3 regions of the Kitasatospora sp. NPDC049258 genome follow, and region 3 is predicted to be linked to each of the others. Evidence: riboswitches for the same ligand, from Rfam matches in the RefSeq annotation. Region 3 holds a riboswitch; each other region holds the start of a gene.
The links. A riboswitch is a leader RNA that binds a small molecule or an ion and turns the genes downstream of it on or off. The one in region 3 is predicted to bind cyclic di-AMP.
Positions count from the first base shown of each region.

Region 1: linked by a shared signal. The riboswitch ahead of AB0K43_RS22425 (transglycosylase family protein) and the one ahead of AB0K43_RS28015 (NlpC/P60 family protein) in region 3 are both predicted to bind cyclic di-AMP.
Region 2: linked by a shared signal. The riboswitch ahead of AB0K43_RS18255 (LysM peptidoglycan-binding domain-containing M23 family metallopeptidase) and the one ahead of AB0K43_RS28015 (NlpC/P60 family protein) in region 3 are both predicted to bind cyclic di-AMP.

Region 1 is NZ_JBFAQT010000028.1:15,422-22,214, reverse strand. It holds gene AB0K43_RS22440 (glycoside hydrolase family 13 protein) at 1-1,038, shown strand, start outside; gene AB0K43_RS22435 (LacI family DNA-binding transcriptional regulator) at 1,064-2,089, shown strand; gene AB0K43_RS22430 (hypothetical protein) at 2,205-2,405, opposite strand; gene AB0K43_RS22425 (transglycosylase family protein) at 2,501-3,685, opposite strand; cyclic di-AMP (ydaO/yuaA leader) riboswitch at 3,693-3,852, opposite strand; gene AB0K43_RS22420 (hypothetical protein) at 4,488-6,293, shown strand; gene AB0K43_RS22415 (hypothetical protein) at 6,435-6,793, opposite strand, start outside.
Region 2 is NZ_JBFAQT010000019.1:47,811-54,603, reverse strand. It holds gene AB0K43_RS18280 (ATP-dependent Clp protease proteolytic subunit) at 1-422, opposite strand, end outside; gene AB0K43_RS18275 (ATP-dependent Clp protease proteolytic subunit) at 480-1,085, opposite strand; gene tig (trigger factor) at 1,392-2,789, opposite strand; tRNA gene AB0K43_RS18265 (tRNA-Pro) at 3,128-3,201, opposite strand; tRNA gene AB0K43_RS18260 (tRNA-Gly) at 3,380-3,453, shown strand; gene AB0K43_RS18255 (LysM peptidoglycan-binding domain-containing M23 family metallopeptidase) at 3,660-4,631, opposite strand; cyclic di-AMP (ydaO/yuaA leader) riboswitch at 4,637-4,830, opposite strand; gene AB0K43_RS18250 (DUF6348 family protein) at 5,310-6,035, shown strand; gene AB0K43_RS18245 (hypothetical protein) at 6,240-6,434, opposite strand.
Region 3 is NZ_JBFAQT010000048.1:31,918-38,710, reverse strand. It holds gene AB0K43_RS28025 (hypothetical protein) at 1-245, opposite strand, end outside; gene AB0K43_RS28020 (NlpC/P60 family protein) at 266-1,330, opposite strand; gene AB0K43_RS28015 (NlpC/P60 family protein) at 1,579-2,661, opposite strand; cyclic di-AMP (ydaO/yuaA leader) riboswitch at 2,672-2,858, opposite strand; gene AB0K43_RS28010 (NlpC/P60 family protein) at 3,237-4,265, opposite strand; gene AB0K43_RS28005 (NYN domain-containing protein) at 4,456-5,757, opposite strand; gene AB0K43_RS28000 (hypothetical protein) at 6,061-6,324, opposite strand; gene AB0K43_RS27995 (rhomboid family intramembrane serine protease) at 6,474-6,793, shown strand, end outside.

The DNA of each region.
Region 1 (6,793 bases), on a different contig from region 3:
GACGGCTTCCGGATCGACGTCGCGCACGGCATGGTCAAGGCGCCGGGCCTGCCCGACCTCGGCTCGCACGACCAGCTCAAGCTGCTGGGCAACGACGTGATGCCGTTCTTCGACCAGGACGGCGTGCACGAGATCTACCGCGCCTGGCGCAAGATCCTGGACGAGTACCCGGGCGAGCGGATCGGCGTCGCCGAGGCCTGGACCCCGACCGTGCAGCGCACCGCCAACTACGTCCGGCCCGACGAGCTGCACCAGGCCTTCAACTTCCAGTACCTGGGCACCCACTGGGACGCCGCCGCGCTGCGCGAGGTGATCGACGTGTCGCTGGACGCGATGCGCCCGGTCGACGCCCCGGCCACCTGGGTGCTCTCCAACCACGACGTCACCCGGCACGCCACCCGCTTCGCCAACCCGCCCGGCGGCACCCAGATCCGCACCGCCGGCGACCGCGAGCTGGGCCTGCGCCGGGCCCGCGCCGCCACCCTGCTGATGCTCGCGCTGCCCGGCTCGGCCTACCTCTACCAGGGTGAGGAGCTCGGCCTTCCGGACGTCACCGACCTGCCGGACGAGGTCCGCCAGGACCCCTCGTTCTTCCGCCAGGCCGGCCAGGACGGCTTCCGCGACGGCTGCCGGGTGCCGATCCCGTGGTCCGGCACCGAGGCCCCGTACGGCTTCGGCCCGACCCCGGGCGGCCCGAGCTGGCTGCCGCAGCCGGCCTCCTGGGCCGAGCTGAGCGTCGAGGTCCAGACCGGCGACCCGACCTCCACCCTGGAGCTGTACCGCTCCGCGCTCGCCGTCCGCCGCGAGCACCCCGCGCTCGGCGCCGGCACCGCGGTGAGCTGGCTGCCCTCCGCCGAAGGCGTGCTGGCCTTCCGCCGGGACAGCGCCGCCGGCTCCTTCGTCTGCACCGTCAACACCACGCCGGAACCGGTCCGGATCGCCGCCCCCGGCCGGCTGCTGCTCGCCTCGGCCGAGCTGGCCGTGGTCGACGGGGAGAGCGTGCTCCCCACGGACTCCGCCGTTTGGTGGGCGGTCTGACGTGGTTGCAATAGGCTCTGGGATCGTGACTACGGCGCGACTCTCAGACATCGCGGCACAGGCGGGGGTCAGCGAGGCGACCGTCAGCCGGGTGCTCAACGGCAAGGCGGGCGTTTCGGCGACCACCCGGCAGACTGTACTGGCCGCGCTCGACGTGCTCGGCTACGAGCGGCCGACCCGCCTGCGCCAGCGCAGCGCCGGCCTGATCGGGCTGATCACCCCGGAGCTGAGCAACCCGATCTTCCCCGCGCTGGCCCAGGTGATCGAGCAGGTGCTCAGCCGGCACGGCTTCACACCGGTGCTGTGCACCCAGACGCCGGGCGGCTCGACCGAGGACGAACTGGTCGACATGCTGGTCGAGCGGGGGGTGGCGGGCATCGTCTTCGTCTCCGGCCTGCACGCCGACACCACCGCCGACCACGACCGCTACGCCCGGCTGACCGGGCGCCAGGTGCCGTTCGTCCTGATCAACGGCTACAGCGAGAAGATCGACGCGCCGTTCATCTCACCGGACGACCGGACCGCGATGTGGATGGCGGTCCAGCATCTGGTCGAGCTCGGACACGAGCGTATCGGCCTGGCGGTGGGCCAGCGCCGGTACGTGCCGGTGCTGCGCAAGATCGAGGGCTTCACCGCGGCCGTCCGGGAGCTGCTCGGGCGGACCACGGAGGAGGCCCAGGACCTGATCCAGCACACCCTGTTCAGCGTGGAGGGCGGGGACGCGGCCGCGGGTGCCCTGCTGGACAAGGGCTGCACCGCGATCGTCTGCGGCAGCGACATGATGGCGCTCGGCGCGATCCGGGCGGTGCGCCGCCGCGGCCTGTCGGTGCCGCAGGACGTCTCGGTGGTCGGATTCGACGACTCGCCGTTGATCGCCTTCACCGAGCCACCGCTGACCACCATCCGCCAGCCGGTCGAGGCGATGGCCACCGCCGCGGTCGACGCCCTGCTGGAGGAGGTCGGGGGCAATCTGGCGCAGCGCGCCGAGTACATGTTCCAGCCCGAACTGGTGATGCGCGGCTCCACCGGAGCGGTCGCCAACGGCCGGTAGAGCGCGTCCTGACCTTCGCGCACGTCCGCCCGGCGGATGTGCGAACGGCCCCGGAGCGGGAAGCTCCGGGGCCGTTGCGCACGTACTCGGGGGTGAGGGCTCTCGGCCCTGGGCGTCAGCCCTCCTCGACGACCGGCCGGGGATGGTCGAGCCGCAGCTCGTCGGCCGCGTCGCCGGTCCGCGCCTCGGTGCGCCGGGTGCGGTCGAGGTAATCCCGGACGATCAGCTCGACCGCGTCCTGCGGGTTCCTGGTGCCGCACTGCAGCATCACCTCGATCGCCAGATCGGCATCGAGGGTGACGGTGACCTTCGCCATGACGGGCGCTCCTTGGTGGGTGGCTCGTCGCAGCTTAGGCCGCCGCCCCGGGAACCGGCCAGGCTTCCGGGGACGGCGGGTCCGTCAGCGGGCCGTCAGATCCGGCCCGCGAAGTCCGGGGCCCAGTCGGCGATGGTCTCGGTGCGCACGCCCGCGCTGGGGTTGGCGGCCTCGACGTACTTGCCGTCGCCGACGTACAGCGCGACGTGGTAGACGCCGGAGTTGCTGCCGTTGTTGGACCAGAACAGCAGGTCGCCCGGGAGCAGGCTGTCCAGCGAGACGCGGGTGGCGGTGTCCGCCTGGTCCGCGGCGACACGGGGGAGCGAGATGCCGGCCTGGCGGTAGGCCGCCTGGACCAGGCCCGAGCAGTCCCAGCCGCCGTCGCTGCTGCCGCCGTAGACGTAGGCCTGACCGACCTTGGAGAGCGCGAAGTTGACCGCCGCGGCCTTGGAACCGGTGGCCTGGGTGGCGGCGGCGGGCTTGGCCGCGGTGGTGGTGGCCGGGGCGGCCGGGGCGCTGGTGGCCGGCTTGGCGGCGGCCGGCGCGGCGACCTGGGCGTCGCCGCCCAGGGACAGGTGCTGGCCGGGGTAGATGTGGTCGGCGCCCTCGGTGAGGACCGACTTGTTCAGCTCGTAGAGCTTCTCCCAGCCGCCCTGGACGTGGTTCTCCTCGGCGATCTGGGACAGCCAGTCGCCGGCGACCACGGTGTAGTCGTGGGCGCCCTGGTGGCCGTTCCACTGGCGGTCGCCGGTCCAGTGCTTGCCGCTCCACTGCTGGGTGCTCTGCTGGCTGCTCTGCGGGGCGGCCGGCTGGGCGGCGGGCTTCGGAGCGGCGGCCGGCTTGGGGGCGGCGGCCGGCTTCGGGGCGCTCTGGGTGGTGGTGGCCGCGGCGCCGGTGTTCAGCTGCGGGGCCTCGCCGCCCTTGGTGAGGCCGGCCTGGACGGAGCACACCGGCCAGGCGCCGGGGCCCTGGGAGGCGAGCACCTTCTCGGCGACGGCGATCTGCTGGTCCTTGGTGGCCAGGTTGGCCTGCGAGGCGTAGGCGGTGCCACCGAAGGCGGCCCAGGTGCTGGAGGTGAACTGCAGGCCACCGTAGAAGCCGTTGCCGGTGTTGATGGCCCAGTTGCCGGAGGACTCGCACTGGGCGACCTTGTCCCAGGTGGCGACCGAGGCGGCGGAGGCCGAGCCGGCGGTCAGGCACGGGATGGTGAGGCCGATGCCGACGACGCCGGTGGTGGCGATGATGCGGCGGGCACGCTTGGAAGCGCTGATGGGCAGCATGAAGACGCGTTCCTCTCCCACGCCTACGAGGTGAGCTGTCGGATTCGGGCTGGAGTTGCCCGGCCGTGCGTGTGCACGGCTTCACCCCAAGCCCCGGACCGGCACTGACGTACCGCTCCCGGGCGACCTACCTGGTTCCCCCGCTCCTGCCATGGTGCGTTCTATGCGCTGCCAGCCCACCCGGCGGCAGGACTCGGCGTCCCGGGTGGCTGGGTCCGTGTGACCACGAACGTGGGAGGACATTAGGCAGAGATAAGTTGAAACCGCAAATATGTGTGATGGCCGTCACATCGCCCGCATCGATCCCTCAAGATCGATAAACCCCGTTCGCGCCGTTCATATTCGCTCGCTTTCGCGCAAAAGCCTTTATCGGATGGGGACTTGCCTATGCTTCAGTCGGCAGAGCCGGACCTGCGGCCTGGGGGAGGGGTAACCGATCATGGAGTTCGAGGAGAGACCGCCGGAGCCCGGCGACGGCGCCGGGCCGCAGTCGCCGCCGCGCCGGCCCCGCTCGCATCGGGCCGAACCGGACCATAAGGGACGTATCGCCCGGCGCAGGCTACTGATCTGGGGGGCCGTCGGAATCGTCGCGGCGGTCACCGGGGAGGAGGTCGTCCGGCAGGCCCCGGTCGGTTCCCGGCGCCCGGGGCCGGGCCGCACCTCGCCCGGTGCGACGCCCGGCGGCCACCAGCACGGCTCACCGCCCGCGCCGAGCAGTGCCGCGCCGCCGCCCTCGCAGCCGGCCCCGACGGTGCCCGAGGGTGGCCGCCACTGGTCCGACCCGGCGGGCTGGGGCGGAGCGGTGCCGGGGCCGAAGTCGGCGGTGCGGATCACCGACCAGGTGCTGCTCGACGCCGACGCGGCGGTGGGCTCGCTGCTGATCGAGCCGACCGGCTCGCTGGTCTTCGCCAAGGACCGCAGCCTCACCCTGAGCGCGGCCGGCAACATCGAGGTCCGCGGCAGCCTCAGCCTCGCCCCCGGGGACACGGTCGTGCACACCCTGAAGTTCCCGGGCGTGGACGAGAGCCGGTTCAAGGGCGGCGGGATGACCGTGATCGACACCGACACCGGGCTCTGGGTGAGCGGCGCCGGCTACCTGCGGCTGGACGGCTCGCCCCGGACGGCCTGGGTGCGGGCGGCCGGCGCGCTCAAGGCGGGCGACAGCAGCATCACGCTGGCCGCCGCGCCGACCGGCTGGCAGGTCGGTGACGAACTGGCCGTCACCCCGACCGCGCCCCCCGACGGCGAGGACTTCTCCACCCAGTACGACCTGCGCACGGTCCGTCAGGTCAAGGGCAGCACCGTGGTCCTTGACGGCCCGTTGAAGTACGCCCACCCGCGGGTCGCGGTCGGCGGCGGGGTCACCGTCGGCGCCGAGGTGCTCAACCTGACCCGCAACGTTCGGGTCGAGGGCACCGAGCAGGGCCGGGCCCACATCCACCTCACCAGCTCCCGCCACGCGGACGTGCGGCACGCCGCGCTGCGCTGGCTCGGCCCGCGGGCCAACGGCAAGGACCAGTGGAACGGAAAGCCCGTCACCGAGCCGGTGCTCGGGCGCTACGGGCTGCACTTCCACATGCTCGCCGACGCCAGCCGGGGCACCGTGGTGGAGGGCGTGGTGGTGCGCGACACGGGCAACCACGCCTTCGTCCCGCACATGAGCCACGGCGTCACCTTCCGCAGCTGCATCAGCCACAACACCTGGGAGGACGCCTACTGGTGGGACGGTCCGCAGGACACCCGTACCCCGCAGGGGCCGTCCGACGACATCCTCTACGACTCCTGCGTCGCCTCCCGGACGGTCTTCGAGCCCAACCCGCGCGGCTACCGGCTGACCGGGTTCAGCCTCGGCGCGGGCAGCGGCAGCAAGGCGAGCGGCTGCGTGGCGGTCGGCGTCCAGGGCGCCACCGGTGCCTCCGGGTACGAGTGGCCGGAGACCAGCGAGGGGGTCTGGACCTTCGAGCGGTGCCTGGCCCACAACAACCTGGAGAACGGCATCTTCGTCTGGCTCAACGCCCAGCACCACCACACCGTGGGCCAGTTCGTCGCCTACCACAACGGCGGCTGGGGCATCGAGCACGGCGCGTACCTGAACGACTTCGACTACACGGCGAGCGTCCTGTACGGCAACGCCGCCGGCGGGATCGCGGTGCACGCGCTGGGGCGGGACAAGGGGACGGTCTTCGACGGCCTGCTGATCGACGCCGCCGGGCAGTCCGACTTCGCCGTCGCCACGGCCAAGCACCAGCTGGCCGGGCAGCCGGTGACGATCAGCCGCTGCCGGCTGACCGGCTACCGCAAGGCCGGCATCGCCTTCCGGGCGACCTCCGACGGGCAGCCGGACTCCGTCGAGGTGCTGGACTGCTCGTTCAGCGGCAACGAGGTCTGGCTGGACCCGGAGTCGCCCACCCCTGAGCGGATCGTGCTGCGCAAGGCGGGCGAGAGCCAGGCCGTCCAGCTGACCAAACCGGACAAGGGCGGCGGCAGCTCGGCGCCGCAGTGGAACGCCTCGGTCGCCCCGGTCAGCGTGCCCGACGGCCCGCGTCAGCCGGTGACCCCGGCGCTGAAGCTGAGTGACATCGCGGCGCCCACCGGCCGGGTGGGCTGACCGGCGCCGCTCGGCCCACCGGGCTCCGGTGCCCGCGCGGCCCGCGGCAGGAACGGCTTCGGCCCCGGCCACCCGTCAGCGGGTGGCCGGGGCCGAAGCGTGACCGGGGCAGCCCGGGCCGAGGTACGTGCCTGGTCGGGCTCAGCCGGCGGGCTGCTCCTCGACGGGCTCCTCGACCGGCGCCGGGGGCGGCAGCTCGGCGAGGTAGATGCCGGCGATCAGCTGACCGACCGTCGGGTACGCGCCCAGCGGGGCGGCGCTCGGGCAGCCGGTCTCCTCGGCCGCGGTCGCCAGCAGCTCGGGGTCGGCCTCCGGGCCGATCACCAGCGGGGCGAGCGCGGGGCGCTGCGAGCCGGTGGCCCGCAGGTGGTCGACGGCGGCGGCCACCGAGCCCGGGACGTCCAGCGCGGCGGCCACCACCGGGACGGCCAGGCGGGCGGCCAGCAGCACGCCGGTGATGCCGGCGGCCGTGGCGGCCTCCTCACCGCCGACCACGGTCA
Region 2 (6,793 bases), on a different contig from region 3:
ATCAGGATCCGGGCGTTCGGCAGCGCCATCCGCTTGCCCGGGGTGCCGGCCGCCAGCAGCACGGCGGCGGCCGAGGCGGCCTGGCCCATGCAGACGGTGGTGATGTCGGGCTTCACGTACTGCATCGTGTCGTAGATGGCCGTCAGGGCCGTGAACGAGCCGCCGGGCGAGTTGATGTACATCTGGATCTCGCGATCCGGGTCCATCGACTCCAGGCACAGCAGCTGGGCCATGATGTCGTTGGCCGAGACGTCGTCCACCTGGGAGCCGAGGAAGATGATGCGCTCCTCGAACAGCTTGGCGTACGGGTCGTACTCGCGGATGCCCTGCGAGGTGCGCTCGACGAAGCGCGGGACGATGTAACGGCCCTCGGCGCGGGCACCGTAGTACTCACCGCGCGGCATGTTGGGGGTGGTGTTCATGGGTTGGTCTGTCCTCCGACGAAGCGTGCGGTCTGGGTGTCCGATGACGGGCGGCGCTCAGGCGCCCGTGCCGCCGCCGCCGGGAACGTCCGCGGCGCTGTGCATGATCTGGTCGATCAGGCCGTACTCCTTGGCCTCCTCCGGCGTGAACCAGCGGTCCCGGTCGGAGTCCGCGGTGACCCGGTCGAAGGACTGGCCGCTGTGGTGCGCGATCAGCTCGGACATCCGCTTCTTGGTGCGCAGCAGCTGCTCCGCCTGGATCCGGATGTCGGTGGCGGAGCCGCCGAGGCCGGCCGAGGGCTGGTGCATCAGGATGTTGGCGTTGGGCAGCGAGAAGCGCTTGCCCTTGGCGCCGGCCGTCAGCAGGAACTGGCCCATCGAGGCCGCCATGCCCATCGCGATCGTGACCACGTCGTTCTTGATGTACTGCATGGTGTCGTAGATCGCCATGCCGGCCGTGATCGAGCCGCCCGGGGAGTTGATGTAGAGGTAGATGTCCTTCTCGGGGTCGGCCGCCAGCAGCAGAAGCTGGGCCGTGATCTTGTTGGCGATGTCGTCGTCGACCTGCTGGCCGAGGAAGATGATCCGCTCGTTGAGCAGCCGGTTGTAGACCTGGTCGCCCAGGCCGCCGAGCACGTCACCAGCGGCGGCGTGCGGCGCCATCAGGCCAGGCATCTGCATCTGCGGGAACGTCACTTAGCCACCTGCTCAGTCGATCTGCTTGTGTGTCGCTGTCTATGGACCCTAACGCCCGGGCGGGGCCGCAGAATCCCCCACGCAGAACTGTTCGCTGTGAGCGCAGGGTCCGGTGGTGCCAACGGACAGCGAACGGAAGCGGACGGCCCGGGGGCGCCGGCGGCCGGACGGCGGGCAGGCCGAGGTGCCGGACGGCAGTGGGCCCGGACACCGTGCGGTGTCCGGGCCCACTACCACCTGTCAATCAGGCGTCACGCTGAGGTCGGTCGGGGCTCAGGCCTCGGTCGACTCGGCGGCAGCCTCGGTCTCGGTGCCGGCCTCGGCCTGCTCCGCGGACTCCTCGGTCTCGTCGTCCTCGAAGGAGACGACCTCGCCGTTGGTGTCCTTGACCGCGGCGCCCTCGACCACCAGGGCCAGCGCCTTGCCGCGGGCGACCTCGCCGACCAGCAGCGGGACCTGGTTGCCCTGGACGACCTGCTGGGCGAACTGGTCCGGGGTGAGGCCCGAACCGGCGGCGCGGCGGATCAGGTGCTCGGTGAGCTCCTCCTGGTTGACCCCGAGCTCCTCCTTCGCCACGATCTCGTCCAGCACGAACTGGGTCTTGATGCCCTTCTTGGCCTGCTCCTCGGTCTCCGCCAGGAAGTCCTCGAGGGACTTGTCCTGGGTGGCGAGGTAGGTCTCCAGGTTCAGACCCATGGGCTCCAGCTGGTGGTGCTCCAGGTTGTGGCGACGGGTCTCGATCTCGTCCTTGAGGAGCTTCTCCGGGTAGTCCATCTCGACGAGCCCGAGCAGCTCGTCCAGGACCTTCTCCTGGGCCTGGGTGGCCTGGTCGAACTCCTTCATGCGCTCAAGGCGCTTGCGGGAGTCCGCACGCAGCTCCTCCAGGGTGTCGAACTCGCTCGCCAGCTGGGCGAACTCGTCGTCCAGCTCCGGGAGCTCCTTCTCCTGGACGGCGGTCACGGTGACGGTGACCTCCGAGTCCTTACCGGCCTGGGTGCCACCCTTGAGGGTGGTGGTGAAGGTCTTGGTCTCACCGGCGGACAGGCCGATGACGGCCTCGTCGATGCCGTCCAGCAGGCGGCCGGAGCCGATCTCGTAGCTCACGCCGGTCGCGGTGCCGTCCTCCGGCACCTCGCCGTCGACCTTGGCCTCGAGGTCCACGACCACGACGTCCTCGGCGCCCGCGGCGCGCTCGACGTCCTTGACCGAGGAGAAGCGCTCACGCAGCTGCTCCAGCGACTTCTCGATGTCCTCGTCGGAGACGACGACCGGGTCGACGACCACGCTGATCGAGGAGAAGTCCGGGAGAGCGATCTCCGGGCGGACGTCGACCTCGGCGGTGAACTTGAGGCCACCCCCGTCGGCGAGCTTCTCGACACCCTCGATGTCGGTGATGTCGGGCTGACCGAGAACCTCGATCTTGCCCTCGTCCACGGCCTGCGTGTAGAAGCGCGGCAGCGCGTCGTTCACGGCCTCCTCGAGCACCGCGGCACGGCCGAAGCGCTGGTCGATCACCTTGTTCGGGATCTTGCCCTTACGGAAGCCCGGGACGGTGACCTGCTGGTTGATCTTCTTGTACGCCGCGTCGAGGCTGGGCTTGAGCTCCTCGAAGGGCACCTCGACGGTGAGTCGAACCCGGGTCGGGTTCAGAGTCTCGACGGCGCTCTTCACGGTTAGGTCTCCTAGGGGCTTGCGGTCTGGTTGTCTCCGCCGACCCGGTACGGCCGGGAACGGCCGAGCGAGCTGGCGAGACGGGCGATGGGCGGTTGGAGCTGCATCTCCCGTATTGGGGTGGACGGTGAGCGTGACTCCTCGCCCTCGGGCGGCTGACCTGCGAGCATGCCACAGGTACTACCGCCAGCAGCCCATCCTACCGGTACCGCGAAAGCCCGACGCCAGGGCGCTGCCGCGGGCCCCCGCCGGAGCACCGGGCGGGCCGGTCCGCGCACGGCCGGCCGGACGACGAAACAGGGCCCCGTCCACCGGACGAGACCCTGCCGCACACGATGTCGGGGTGACCGGATTCGAACCGACGGCCTTCCGCTCCCAAAGCGGACGCGCTACCAAACTGCGCCACACCCCGTAGTGCCGAGAGGAAGAGTACACGGCGGCCTCCCTCGGCCCGGCGCATTATCAACCCCCCGCCGGAGCGAAAGCGACGTGCGCTCCACCGCCCCGACCAGGTACGCTAGCCCCGTCCTCCCGGCCGCACCCCGGCCGAGGGGTCGCGTACAGTCGGACGTACCGTCAACTGCACGCAGGCGGGTGTAGCTCAATGGTAGAGCCCCAGTCTTCCAAACTGGTCACGCGAGTTCGATTCTCGTCACCCGCTCCACCACCTCGGCCCCTGGTCGGCGATCAACTCGCCGGGCAGGGGCCGCAGTCGTTTTCGGGGGCCGGTGGGCCGGCCTCGGCCGGGGGCCCGTGCGGGCGTCTTGAGGTGACAGCCGGTGTCTGCGGGCATGCCGCAGGCCCGGCCCGGGACTTGGGGTCCTGGGTCGGGCCTGCGGCAGGTGTGGCGGTGGGCGTCGATCCCGAGGATCAGACCTTGACGCCGTGGGCGGCCAGGTAGGCCACCGGGTCGATGTCGGAGCCGTACGCCGGGCCGGTGCGGACCTCGAAGTGCAGGTGCGGGCCGGTGACGTTGCCGGTGGCACCGGAGAGGCCGATCTGCTGGCCGGCGGTGACGGTCTGGCCGACCGACACGCCGATCGAGGACAGGTGGGCGTACTCCGAGTACTTGCCGTCGGCGTGCTTGATGACGACCTCGTTGCCGTAGGCGCCGCCGTTGCCGGCCGAGACCACGGTGCCGGCCGCGATGGACTTCACCGAGGTGCCGGTGCCCACCACGAAGTCGACACCGGTGTGGTAGCCGGAGGACCAGTTGGAGCCGGCCTGGTGGTACGGGGTACCGAGCGGGCCGTTGACCGGGGCGACGTAACCCGAGGTGGCGGGGGCCACGGCCGGGGCGGACGCGGCGGGCGCCTCGGTCTTGGGGGCGGCCGGCTTCGGGGCAGCCGGCTTGGGGGCGGCCGGCTTCGGGGTCTCGGCCTTGGGGGCCTGGGTGACCGGGGCACGGTGCTCGGAGCGCGAGGCCTTCGCGGCCGGGGCCTCGGACTTCGGGGCGGCGGCCGGGGCGGCCTGCTGGCCACCGACGGTCAGCTTCTGGCCCGGGAAGATCAGGTTCGGGTTGCCCCCGACGACCTGGCGGTTGTCCTGGTACAGCTTCTGCCAGCCACCGTCGACGTGCTCGGCGGCGGCGATCTTGGACAGGGTGTCGCCGTGGACCACCTGGTAGGTGTGGTCGGCAGGAGCCTGCGCGGCAGCCGGGGCGGCCGGGGCGGCGGCCTGCTCGGCCGAGGCGGAGACGGTGCCCTGGGCGTCGGCGGAGGTGCCGTGGGCCGAGGCGGCGGTGGCCGGAAGCGCGACGGCAGCGGTGACCACACCGGTGGCGACGGCAATTCGGGTCAGACGGGACAGACGGGGACGACGGTGCTTGCCCTTACCGGACATTGAGCGGTTCCTCTCCGACGCCTACGAGGTGAGCTGTCGGGTTCGGACGGGAGATCGCCCGGCCGTGAAAAAGACACGGCTTCACCCCAAGCCGCACCGGAATTCCGGAAACGGCACTTACCTTGGGTCCCCCGCTCCTGCCGTGCACGGATGGTGTGCGTCGACCCCGGGCAGCGGCAGGACTCGGCGTTCCACCCGGTGGCCCCACCCGGCGTTTGCCGGGCAGGTCACGAAGCAAAACCCATGAGGCGTGTACGGAGCAAGTGACGGTGCGTAAGGAACTAAAGGGACATAAGATCAACAGGGACGAAGGTCACGCTCCGCTGTGGCCACAGGGCCCACCGCAGCCGAATTCCTCACCCCTGGTGAATGCACGGCCGCAGGTCGTCACCGATATCGCATTCCGTGGCCGAGAATTCACCCACGGGCACGAAAACCCCCGCCTTCCGTGACTCCGGTCACCCCCGCGGGGGCCGCGCCGACCGCCGAGGCCGGCCGGAACGCCCCACCGGACGGGTGCGAGACCCGGCGCCGACGGCCGCGCGCGGGTTTCCCGGGAGCGGGCGGCGGCCGATAGCCTCAGCCCTGTTCGATTCCACCCCACCGCTTCGAGCTAGGAGCCGGCCTGTGGGCCCGCAGCACCGACTGGACGTCATACAGCGCAGCGTGATCCGCGAAATGGCGCGTTTCGGGCAGGGGTTCACCGTCGACGGCGAGCTGCTGCGGGGGCCGGGCAGCACCGCCGTCGCGGTCCGCGAGCACCCGGGTGACGGCGGTGCCGGCCATGTCGACCTCGGCTATGTGCTGCAACTGGGCCGCGCCGACGGGCCGGTGGTCTGGGACTGCGCGGCCGGGCTCGGGCGGACCGAGGAGGAGCAGCTCGACAACGCCGTCCGGATGTGGGCGACCACCACTGCCACCGCCGTGGTCGAACTGCTCGACCGCCGGGGCGAGCACGGCGACCACTACCGGTCGGTGGAGCTGCCTGGCTGGCACGCGGTGCAGGGGCCGGCCGCCGTGTTCGGCTTCGGTTCAGGGGAGTTGGCCAACTGGCTGGCAGCCCATCAGCCGCTCGCGGCGCTCGCCGAGCCACTGCGCCCGGAGCTGACCGGGCCGCAGGTGAACGGGGTCAAGCTGTTCCTGGGCGGCCGGGCGGGCGAGGACGTCGCGGAGGTCCGGGTGAACGGTGTGGTCTGCGACCGCGCCTCGGCCGCGCTCCGCGCGCTGGACTGGCCCCGCGGCGAACGGCTGTGCTGGGCAAGGCTGTTCATCCTGCTGGTGGCCGAGGTCGCCGAGCAGCCGGCCGAGCCGCCGAAGCCCGCCGGGGTGCCCGCGCCGACCGTCACGGCCCGGCGGCCGGGGCTGCTGGCCCGGCTGCGCCGGCCGAAGCCGCAGCGCCGCTAGCCCCCGCGGCATCGCCGGCTCCCGCAACACCACCGGCCCCACGAGCATCCGCAGTACCGATACCACAGGCAATACCGCCACCACCCGCAGCACCAGCAGCACCCGCTGCCCGCCCGAGGACGGGCCGCGGTCGGCCGCACGCGGGCAGGGCGAAGCGCCGGGCGGCACCGGCGCCGACCGGCTCGACAGCGGACCCGGGAGGACTCAGCCCGCGACGGAGGAGATCGTCGAGGCCAGCTGGGTGAGGAAGTCCTGGATCGGTTTGGCCGCCGTGGACTGGCTCACCATGAAGCCGAACAGCGCCGCGATGATCGCGTGGCTGGTCTTCAGCTGCTTGTTACGGATGAAGATGACGACGATGATGCCGAACAGCACCAGCGCGGACACGGAGAAGGCCACCCGGACTCACTTCCTCATTTCATGGCGGGTTCAAGACGGAACCGGACGGTCCCTGGCGGACAGGCCGTCCCGCCGCGACCGGAGCGCCACAGGGGCACCCGAGGTCGCCAGACGACAGCCGCGTGGCGCACGATTCGCCCCCCATCCCCCGAGTCTCGACCAGCCCACCCGGACTCAGTGTGGTCGCTCGTGCGGACTCCGTAAAGGACTTGTCGGAAGCCTAGGAGCAAGATCCCGCGATGTGGGACGAATTTCCGCCGTCCGAGACCATAGCGGAGGCCTTCTGACGGTGCGTCGACGGGCTCCCCGCCACCCGCGCGGGGCAGGGCCCCGGGGCGGCAAACCGGCAGGCCGCCCGC
Region 3 (6,793 bases):
GGCGCGGCTCCGGCGAGCAGCACCGCCCGGTCGAGCGCCAGCAGCGCCCGGGCCCGGGCGGCCAGCAGCTCCTCGATCACCGGCCGCAGCGCCGGCCCGGCGGCCTCGGGTACGGCGGCCGGGCGGCCCGCAGGGCGCAGCAGCGGCACCGAGGCCTGGGCCAGCCCGCCCGCGGCGAGCAGCAGCGCGGCCCGCCGGGACAGCCCGGACCGGCCTGCCGCGGGCCTCGGCGGCAGGTCGGTCACCAGCTGTTCCGGCTCACTGCTCAGACCCGTACCACCCCGGCGACGGGCATCGCGTTGACGCTCTCGTAGCGGACCTTGGCACCGGGGTACGGCGCGTGCACGACCACCCCGCCGCCGGCGTACATGCCGACGTGGTGCATGTCCTTGTAGAAGATCACCAGGTCTCCGGGTCGTGCTTCGCCGAGGCTGATCCGCTGCCCCGCCGAGGCCTGCGCCTGCGAGGTGCGGGGCAGGGTCACTCCGGCCTGCCGCCAGCTCCAGTACATCAGACCGGAGCAGTCGAAGGTACGGGGGCCGGTCGATCCGTAGACGTACGGCGATCCGATCTTGCTGATCGCGGCGGCCAGCGCGGCCGCGGCGCGGTCGGAGGAGGGCGGCTGGTCGCCGAGGTCGAGGCGGTCGGTGCCGCGGGTGGCGCGCTGCTCGGCCTCCCGGGCGTCCTCGGCCACCATCCGGGCCCGCTCGACCGTGCCCAGGCCGTTGAGGAGGCGCTGGGCCTTCACCAGCCGCTGGTGGATCTCCGACTTGCTCTGCGCCAGCGTGCGCCGGACCTCCTCCAGCTCGGCGAGCTTGGCCCCGACCTCCGCCCGGCGCTGGTCCAGCCGGCGCTGGCGGTCCAGCACCTGGCGCAGGGCGTCGTTCTGCCGCTGCGCGGCCTGGTCCAGCGCGCGGGCCCCGGCCAGGTAGGCGTCCGGGTCGGAGTCGAGCATCAGCCGCACCCCCGGATCCATCCCGCCCGAGCGGTACTGCGCGCCGGCCAGCGCTCCCAGGTCCTGGCGCAGCCGGTTGAGGCTCTCCTGGCCGGCCGCGACCTGGCTCTGCAGCGTGCTGGTCTCGCCCTGCAGCCGCTTCTGGTACTCCTGGGCGGCGTTGTACTTCTCGGAGGCCTGCTCGGCCTCGTCGTAGAGCTGGTCGATCTGGGCCTTGACGTCGTTCTTGGCGATCGGCTCGGCCGGGGCACCGGGGAGGGCATGGGCACTGCCCGCGACCGTCACACCCAGGGCGGTGGTGGCGGCGGCCGTGACCGCGAGAGCGCGGGCGAGCCGCCGGACGCCTGGCAGTTGGGGGCGGCGGTGCACGGTCATGCTTCGGCGACTCCGTTCCTGCGGCCGGGCCACCGCCGCCACCCGGGTCTGGGCGGCCGTCTCGCGGAGGTCCGGGGGCAGACCCTAGCGAGTCACGGCTATCTAGTCCAAACCCCTCCAGGGGCGAATATTTGAGCACTAATCGGACAGCTGGCCCAAGCAGCCGACCCGTCGCAGGTCGGCGGGTACGACGCCGCCGGCCCGGCGCTCACGGGGAGCACCGGGCCGGCGGACGGGGTGACACGGGGTCAGGGGCGGACGATCTTCGAGATCGGCATCGCGGTCGCCGACTCGTAGCGCACCGGGACACCCGTGCGCGGCGCGTGGATGATCTGGCCGTTGCCGATGTACATCCCGACGTGGTGCTGGTCGCCGTAGTAGATGATCAGGTCGCCCGGCTGGGCGTTGGCGACGTTGGTGCCGATGCTGGTGCCGGCCCCCGCCTGGTCCTGCGAGGTGCGCGGCAGCGACACGCCCGCCTGGGCGTAGGCCCACTTCATCAGGCCGGAGCAGTCGAAGGCGCTCGGGCCGGCCGCGCCGTAGGAGTACGGGGAGCCGAGCTTGGAGGTGGCCGCGGCGATCGCGGCGGCGGCGTGCGACCCGGCCGGCGCGTTGACCACCACGTCGGTGCGGGCGGAGTCGCGGGAGGCGCGCTCGGGGCCCTGCGCCGCGGTCGCCTTGGCCTTGGCGTCTGCTGCGGACTTCGCCTCGGCGGCGGCGAGGTCGTCGCGCTCCTTCTGGGTGAGCGAGTCGAGCAGGCTCTGCGCCTTGGCGAGCTTGCCGAGGATCTCTTCCTTGTCGGCCTTCAGCCGCTTGGTGGTGGCGTCCAGCTCGGCGAGCTTCTGCTCGGCCTCGGACTTCTGCTGGTCGAGCTTGCCCTGCTCGTCCTTGAAGGCCTTCAGCACGTCGGCCTGCGAGCTGCCGACCTGGTTCATCGCGCCGGCCTGGTTGAGGAAGGAGTCCGGGCTGGCGGAGAGCATCAGCTGCACCGTCTGCGGGATCCCGCCGGTGCGGTACTGCTCCGCGGCGATCTCGCCCAGGGTGCCCTGGATGCCGCTCACCTGCGCCTGCTGCCGGGCGACCTGGTCCTGGATCTGCGAGACCTGCTTCTGCAGACCCTGCTCGCGCTCGGTGGCGGCGTTGAACTCCTCGGTCTTGACCTCGGCCTGCTCGTTGAGGGTATCGACCTGCTGCTTGACCTGGTCCTTGGTGGGCGCCGGGTCGGCGTGCGCGCCGGTCTGCGCGGAGAGTGCCACCGCGGTGGCGGCGGCGGCCGTCAGGATCGAGACACGGGCCCGGCCGGCGGGCTTGGGACGACGATGGGACGCCACGAAGGCGGACTCCTTCTTCCTCACACCGCCTACCGGGTGAGCTGACGGGTTCGGGCTGGAAGAGACGCCCTACGACGCCTCACCGACCACCCGTCAGGTGCGCGGTGACGACCGCGCACCGCCGAGGCGGCCGACCTGGCGCCGATTCACCCCGAGGAACGTGGTTCCCCGGCTCCGATCGACAGCGCCCCCAACGGGGGCTCCCCCCTGGGCAGTCGGACTGCCCAGCTGCGTCTCGGACTCGGCGGCGACCACCGTTGCCACCCTGGTTGGGTGAGCGACTGGGCGGCGGTCCGTGGCAAGACCCTAGTAACCCATCCGTGATCCGTTCAAATCCTTGTCAGAAAAAAGTCGAAATACTTGCCATGTTCGATTGTGATTGCGACCGACAGTGACAGCATCCCTACGCAGAGATGATAAATATTCCGCATATGGTCGGAATATGAAACGCCCGAACGTGTCGGAGATCACAGCGAGATCTCGACCCGTCCGGGCGCGTCATGGACCGTCAGCTGGTCCGAAGTAAGGGCAAATGTCCGATATGGGATGGACCGTCAGACGGCGGCCCGACCGCCTCAGACCCGGCGGATGGTCTTGATCGGCATCGCGTCGGCCGCCATCACCTTCACCACGTCACCGGTGTGCGGGGCGTGCACCACCAGGCCGTTGCCGATGTACATGCCCACGTGGTGCGCGTCGTTGTGGTAGATCACCAGGTCGCCGGGCTGCGCGTTGGCGATGTTGGTGCCGACGTTGACCCCGACCGTGGCCTGGCTCTGCGAGGTGCGCGGCAGCGAGACGCCGGCCTTGGCGTACGCCCAGACCATCAGGCCGGAGCAGTCGAAGGTGTTCGGGCCGGTGGCGCCCCAGACGTACGCGGAGCCCCGCTTGCTCATCGCGGCCTGGACCGCGGCGGCGGCGTAACCGCTCGGCGCGGGCAGGTTGCTGAGGTCGTACCGGGAGTCGCTGCGGGAGGCCTTGTCGCCCATCACCGCGGCCCGGTCGGCGGCGCTCAGCTGGTTGAGCAGCTTCTGCGCGTCCTGGAGCTTGGCCTGCACCTCGGACTTGGCGTCGTTCAGCGCCTTGGTGCTGCTGTCCAGCTCGGCGAGGACGGTCGCGGCCTCCTGCTTCTGCTGGTCCAGCCGGCGCTGCTGGTCCTTCAGCGACTTCAGGGTGTCCGCCTGGGTGCTGGCCGCCTGCTGGAAGCTGGAGGCCTGCGCCAGGTAGCCGTCCGGGTTGGAGGAGAGCATCAGCTGCATCGACGGGTCGATACCGCCGGTGCGGTACTCCTGCCCGGCCACCGCGGCCAGCCCGGAGGCCAGCTCGGTCATCTGGTCCTGCCCGCGGGCGACCTGGTCCTGGAGCTGGTCGGCCTGCTTGCGCAGCTGGTCGGCCCGCTCCTTGGCGCCGTTGTAGCGCTCGGCGGCCTGCTCCTGCTCGTCCAGCAGCTTGTCGACCTGCGCCTTGACCTCGTCCTTGTTCGGCTTGGCGGGCGCGGCGTGGGCGCTCACCTGCGCGGACAGGGCGACCGCGGTCGCCGCGGCAGCGGTCAGCACGGTCACCCGCGCACGGCTCGGCTGCTTAGGACGGCGGTGGGAGGCCAAGGGGGTAGCTCCTTCTTCCTGCTGGACTCACCCGAACGAGCGAAAGTCCGGAATATAGGTTTGACGCCAGACCCTAGTGAAGATCATGCTCCGGCGCCACTCCCCTACCGGAACGAACTTCCTACCCACCACGGGACTTCACGCCGCCGACACATCCGGTCCATCGAGGGTTGACGGCGGCTCACCGGAGTCAGGCCCTGGCCAACCGATTCAGCAGCAGGATCGAGGCCACCGGGCGCGCGCCGGCCTTGCGCACGCCGTCCGCCACCTCCTTGTCGGTGGACACCACCACCACCGGACGCCCCTGCGGCTCCGCCCGCACCAGACGGCGGATCAGCTCGTCCGCGGTCTCCCCGGTCCGGCTGAACCGCACCCGGACCCCGCGCGGCGGCGCCATCATCACCGGCACGTCCAGATCCTGGCCGTCGAAGACGCAGGTCACCTCGGCCTGGGTGCGCTGCGCCAGCATCGCCAGCCCGCCGAGCAGCCGCAGCCGCTGCTGCTCCAGCGGCAGCGCCGGATAGCCGGACTTGGTCACGTTGTAGCCGTCCACCACCAGGTGGACCTGCGGGATCGCCAGCAGCTGGTCCAGCAGTGCCGGGTCGTCCTCCGCCAGCCCGCGCCGGGCCACGTCGTTGGGCGAGGCGGAGACCGGCTCCACCGCGTCCACCAGGTCCGCCGGGCGCAGCTGGGCGACCGGCAGCGCCAGCTCCCGCTGCAGGCCCTGCGCGGAGTGCAGCACGGTGTCCAGCAGCAGCCGCAGCCGCATGTCCTCCACCGTGCGGCCCTCGCGGGCGGAGCGGCGCCCCGCCTCGACGGCCGTCTCCAGCTCGGTGATCCGGTGCTTCAGCCGGCGCACCTCGCTCTCGGCGGTGCTGCGCTCGGCCGCCCCCGCCGTCCGCAGCGCCTCCAGCTCGCTCAGCAGCTTGCGGCTCTCGGCCTGGGCACGCCTGGTGTCGCTCTCCAGGCTGCGGACCCGCTTGCGCAGGGTCTCGGCCTCCTTGCGCACGCCCTCCGCCTCGGCCCGCTGCCGGTCCAGGTCGGCCCGGGCACCGGCGCGCAGCTCGGCCAGCTCCTCCTGGAGCTTCTCGACCAGCCGGGCGGCCTCCGCGGCGGCGCCCTCGGCACCGGCCCGCTCGACCTCCTCGCCGGCCTCGACCACCACCCTGGTCCAACCGGCCGTGCGCAGCAGGTACGCGCCGGCGGCCACGTCCATCGGGTCGGCCGCACCGGGGACGGTGCCCGACTCCAGGGACTTCACCAGATCCGGCTGGCCGAGCCGCAGGCGGTCGGCTATCCGCAGCCGGAACACCGGGTCCGCCTCCAGGGCGGCGGCCAGCGCCGTCCCGGCGTACTTGGCCCGCCGGGCCGGCGTGAACTTGGCGTACTGGCGCAGCGAGGCGGGCAGGTCGGCGGCCGGGATCCCGCCGAGCGCGTCGGCGGCCAGCCCGACCACTCGGCGGCGGACGCCCTCGGGGAGCGGGCGGTCCAGGTGCTCCGGCGGCGCCGACCCGTCCGGGGCCGCGGCGGCGCCGGGGTCGGCCTCGGCCTCGGCCGCCGGGACGGCCTCGTCCGTGCCGGGGAGCACCGGGTCCGCGGCGGGCTGCTGCCCCTGCGGCTCGGCGGGCCCCCTCGCTGCGTCCACCACGTGCTCGGCTCCGATCCTGGTCCGGCGGGGTCCGCACGGCCCTGTGCCGCTGCCCTGGAACTCACCGCTCTCTGCAATTGTCCCGTCTACCGTGCCCCACCGACAGCACGCCACACATCGGGACGGGACGGCCGGGCGCCGGGCGGGTCAGGCCCCGGGCCCGCCCTCGGCGGCCTCGTCGGCGCCCGGCCGCGCCACCAGCTCGACCTGGTCGACCGCGTTGCACCAGCGGCAGCGCACCGACTCGATGGTCTCGCTGAGCACCTCGGTCTCCTCCACCTTCGACTCGCCGGCCAGGTCGAAGTGCAGGTACTCGACCACCCGGGCACTGCGCGTCACGTCGAAGCGGGTGAGGTTGCCGCACAGCGTGCAGCGCCAGCGGGTCTCGGCAGTGGGGGCGGCGATGGTCATCGGAGGTCCTCTCGGATCGTCCCGGTTCCGGGCCCTCCAGCCTATTGCCTGCGCCCTTACGCCCCGGCACCGGTCCACCGCCGGCGCAGCCTCACCCGTACGCAGCAGCCGGCGGTGTCCCCCGCCCCGGGCCGAGGAATGCTCGGAGGATGGCGCTCCCCGTACTCGACCGGGCCGTCCGTCCGCAGGCCACCGCGCCGGGCCGGGCGCCACAGGTCACCTACGCCCTGATCGCGCTGAGCGCCCTGATCCTGCTGTGCGGCCCCAGCTTCGGCCTCAATCCGGCCTACGGCACCGGCGCCGCCCGGGCCTGCGCCGAGCAGCGCTACGAGCAGCGCTGGGGCGCCGTCCCGGCCGAGCTGCTGAGCCGGCATCCGCTGACGGCCGAGCAGCTGGCCGCCCTGCCCACCGCGGCGGACGGCTGCACGCTGCTCCCGACCCCGGGCAAGAGCCCGGCGCTGTCGGTGCT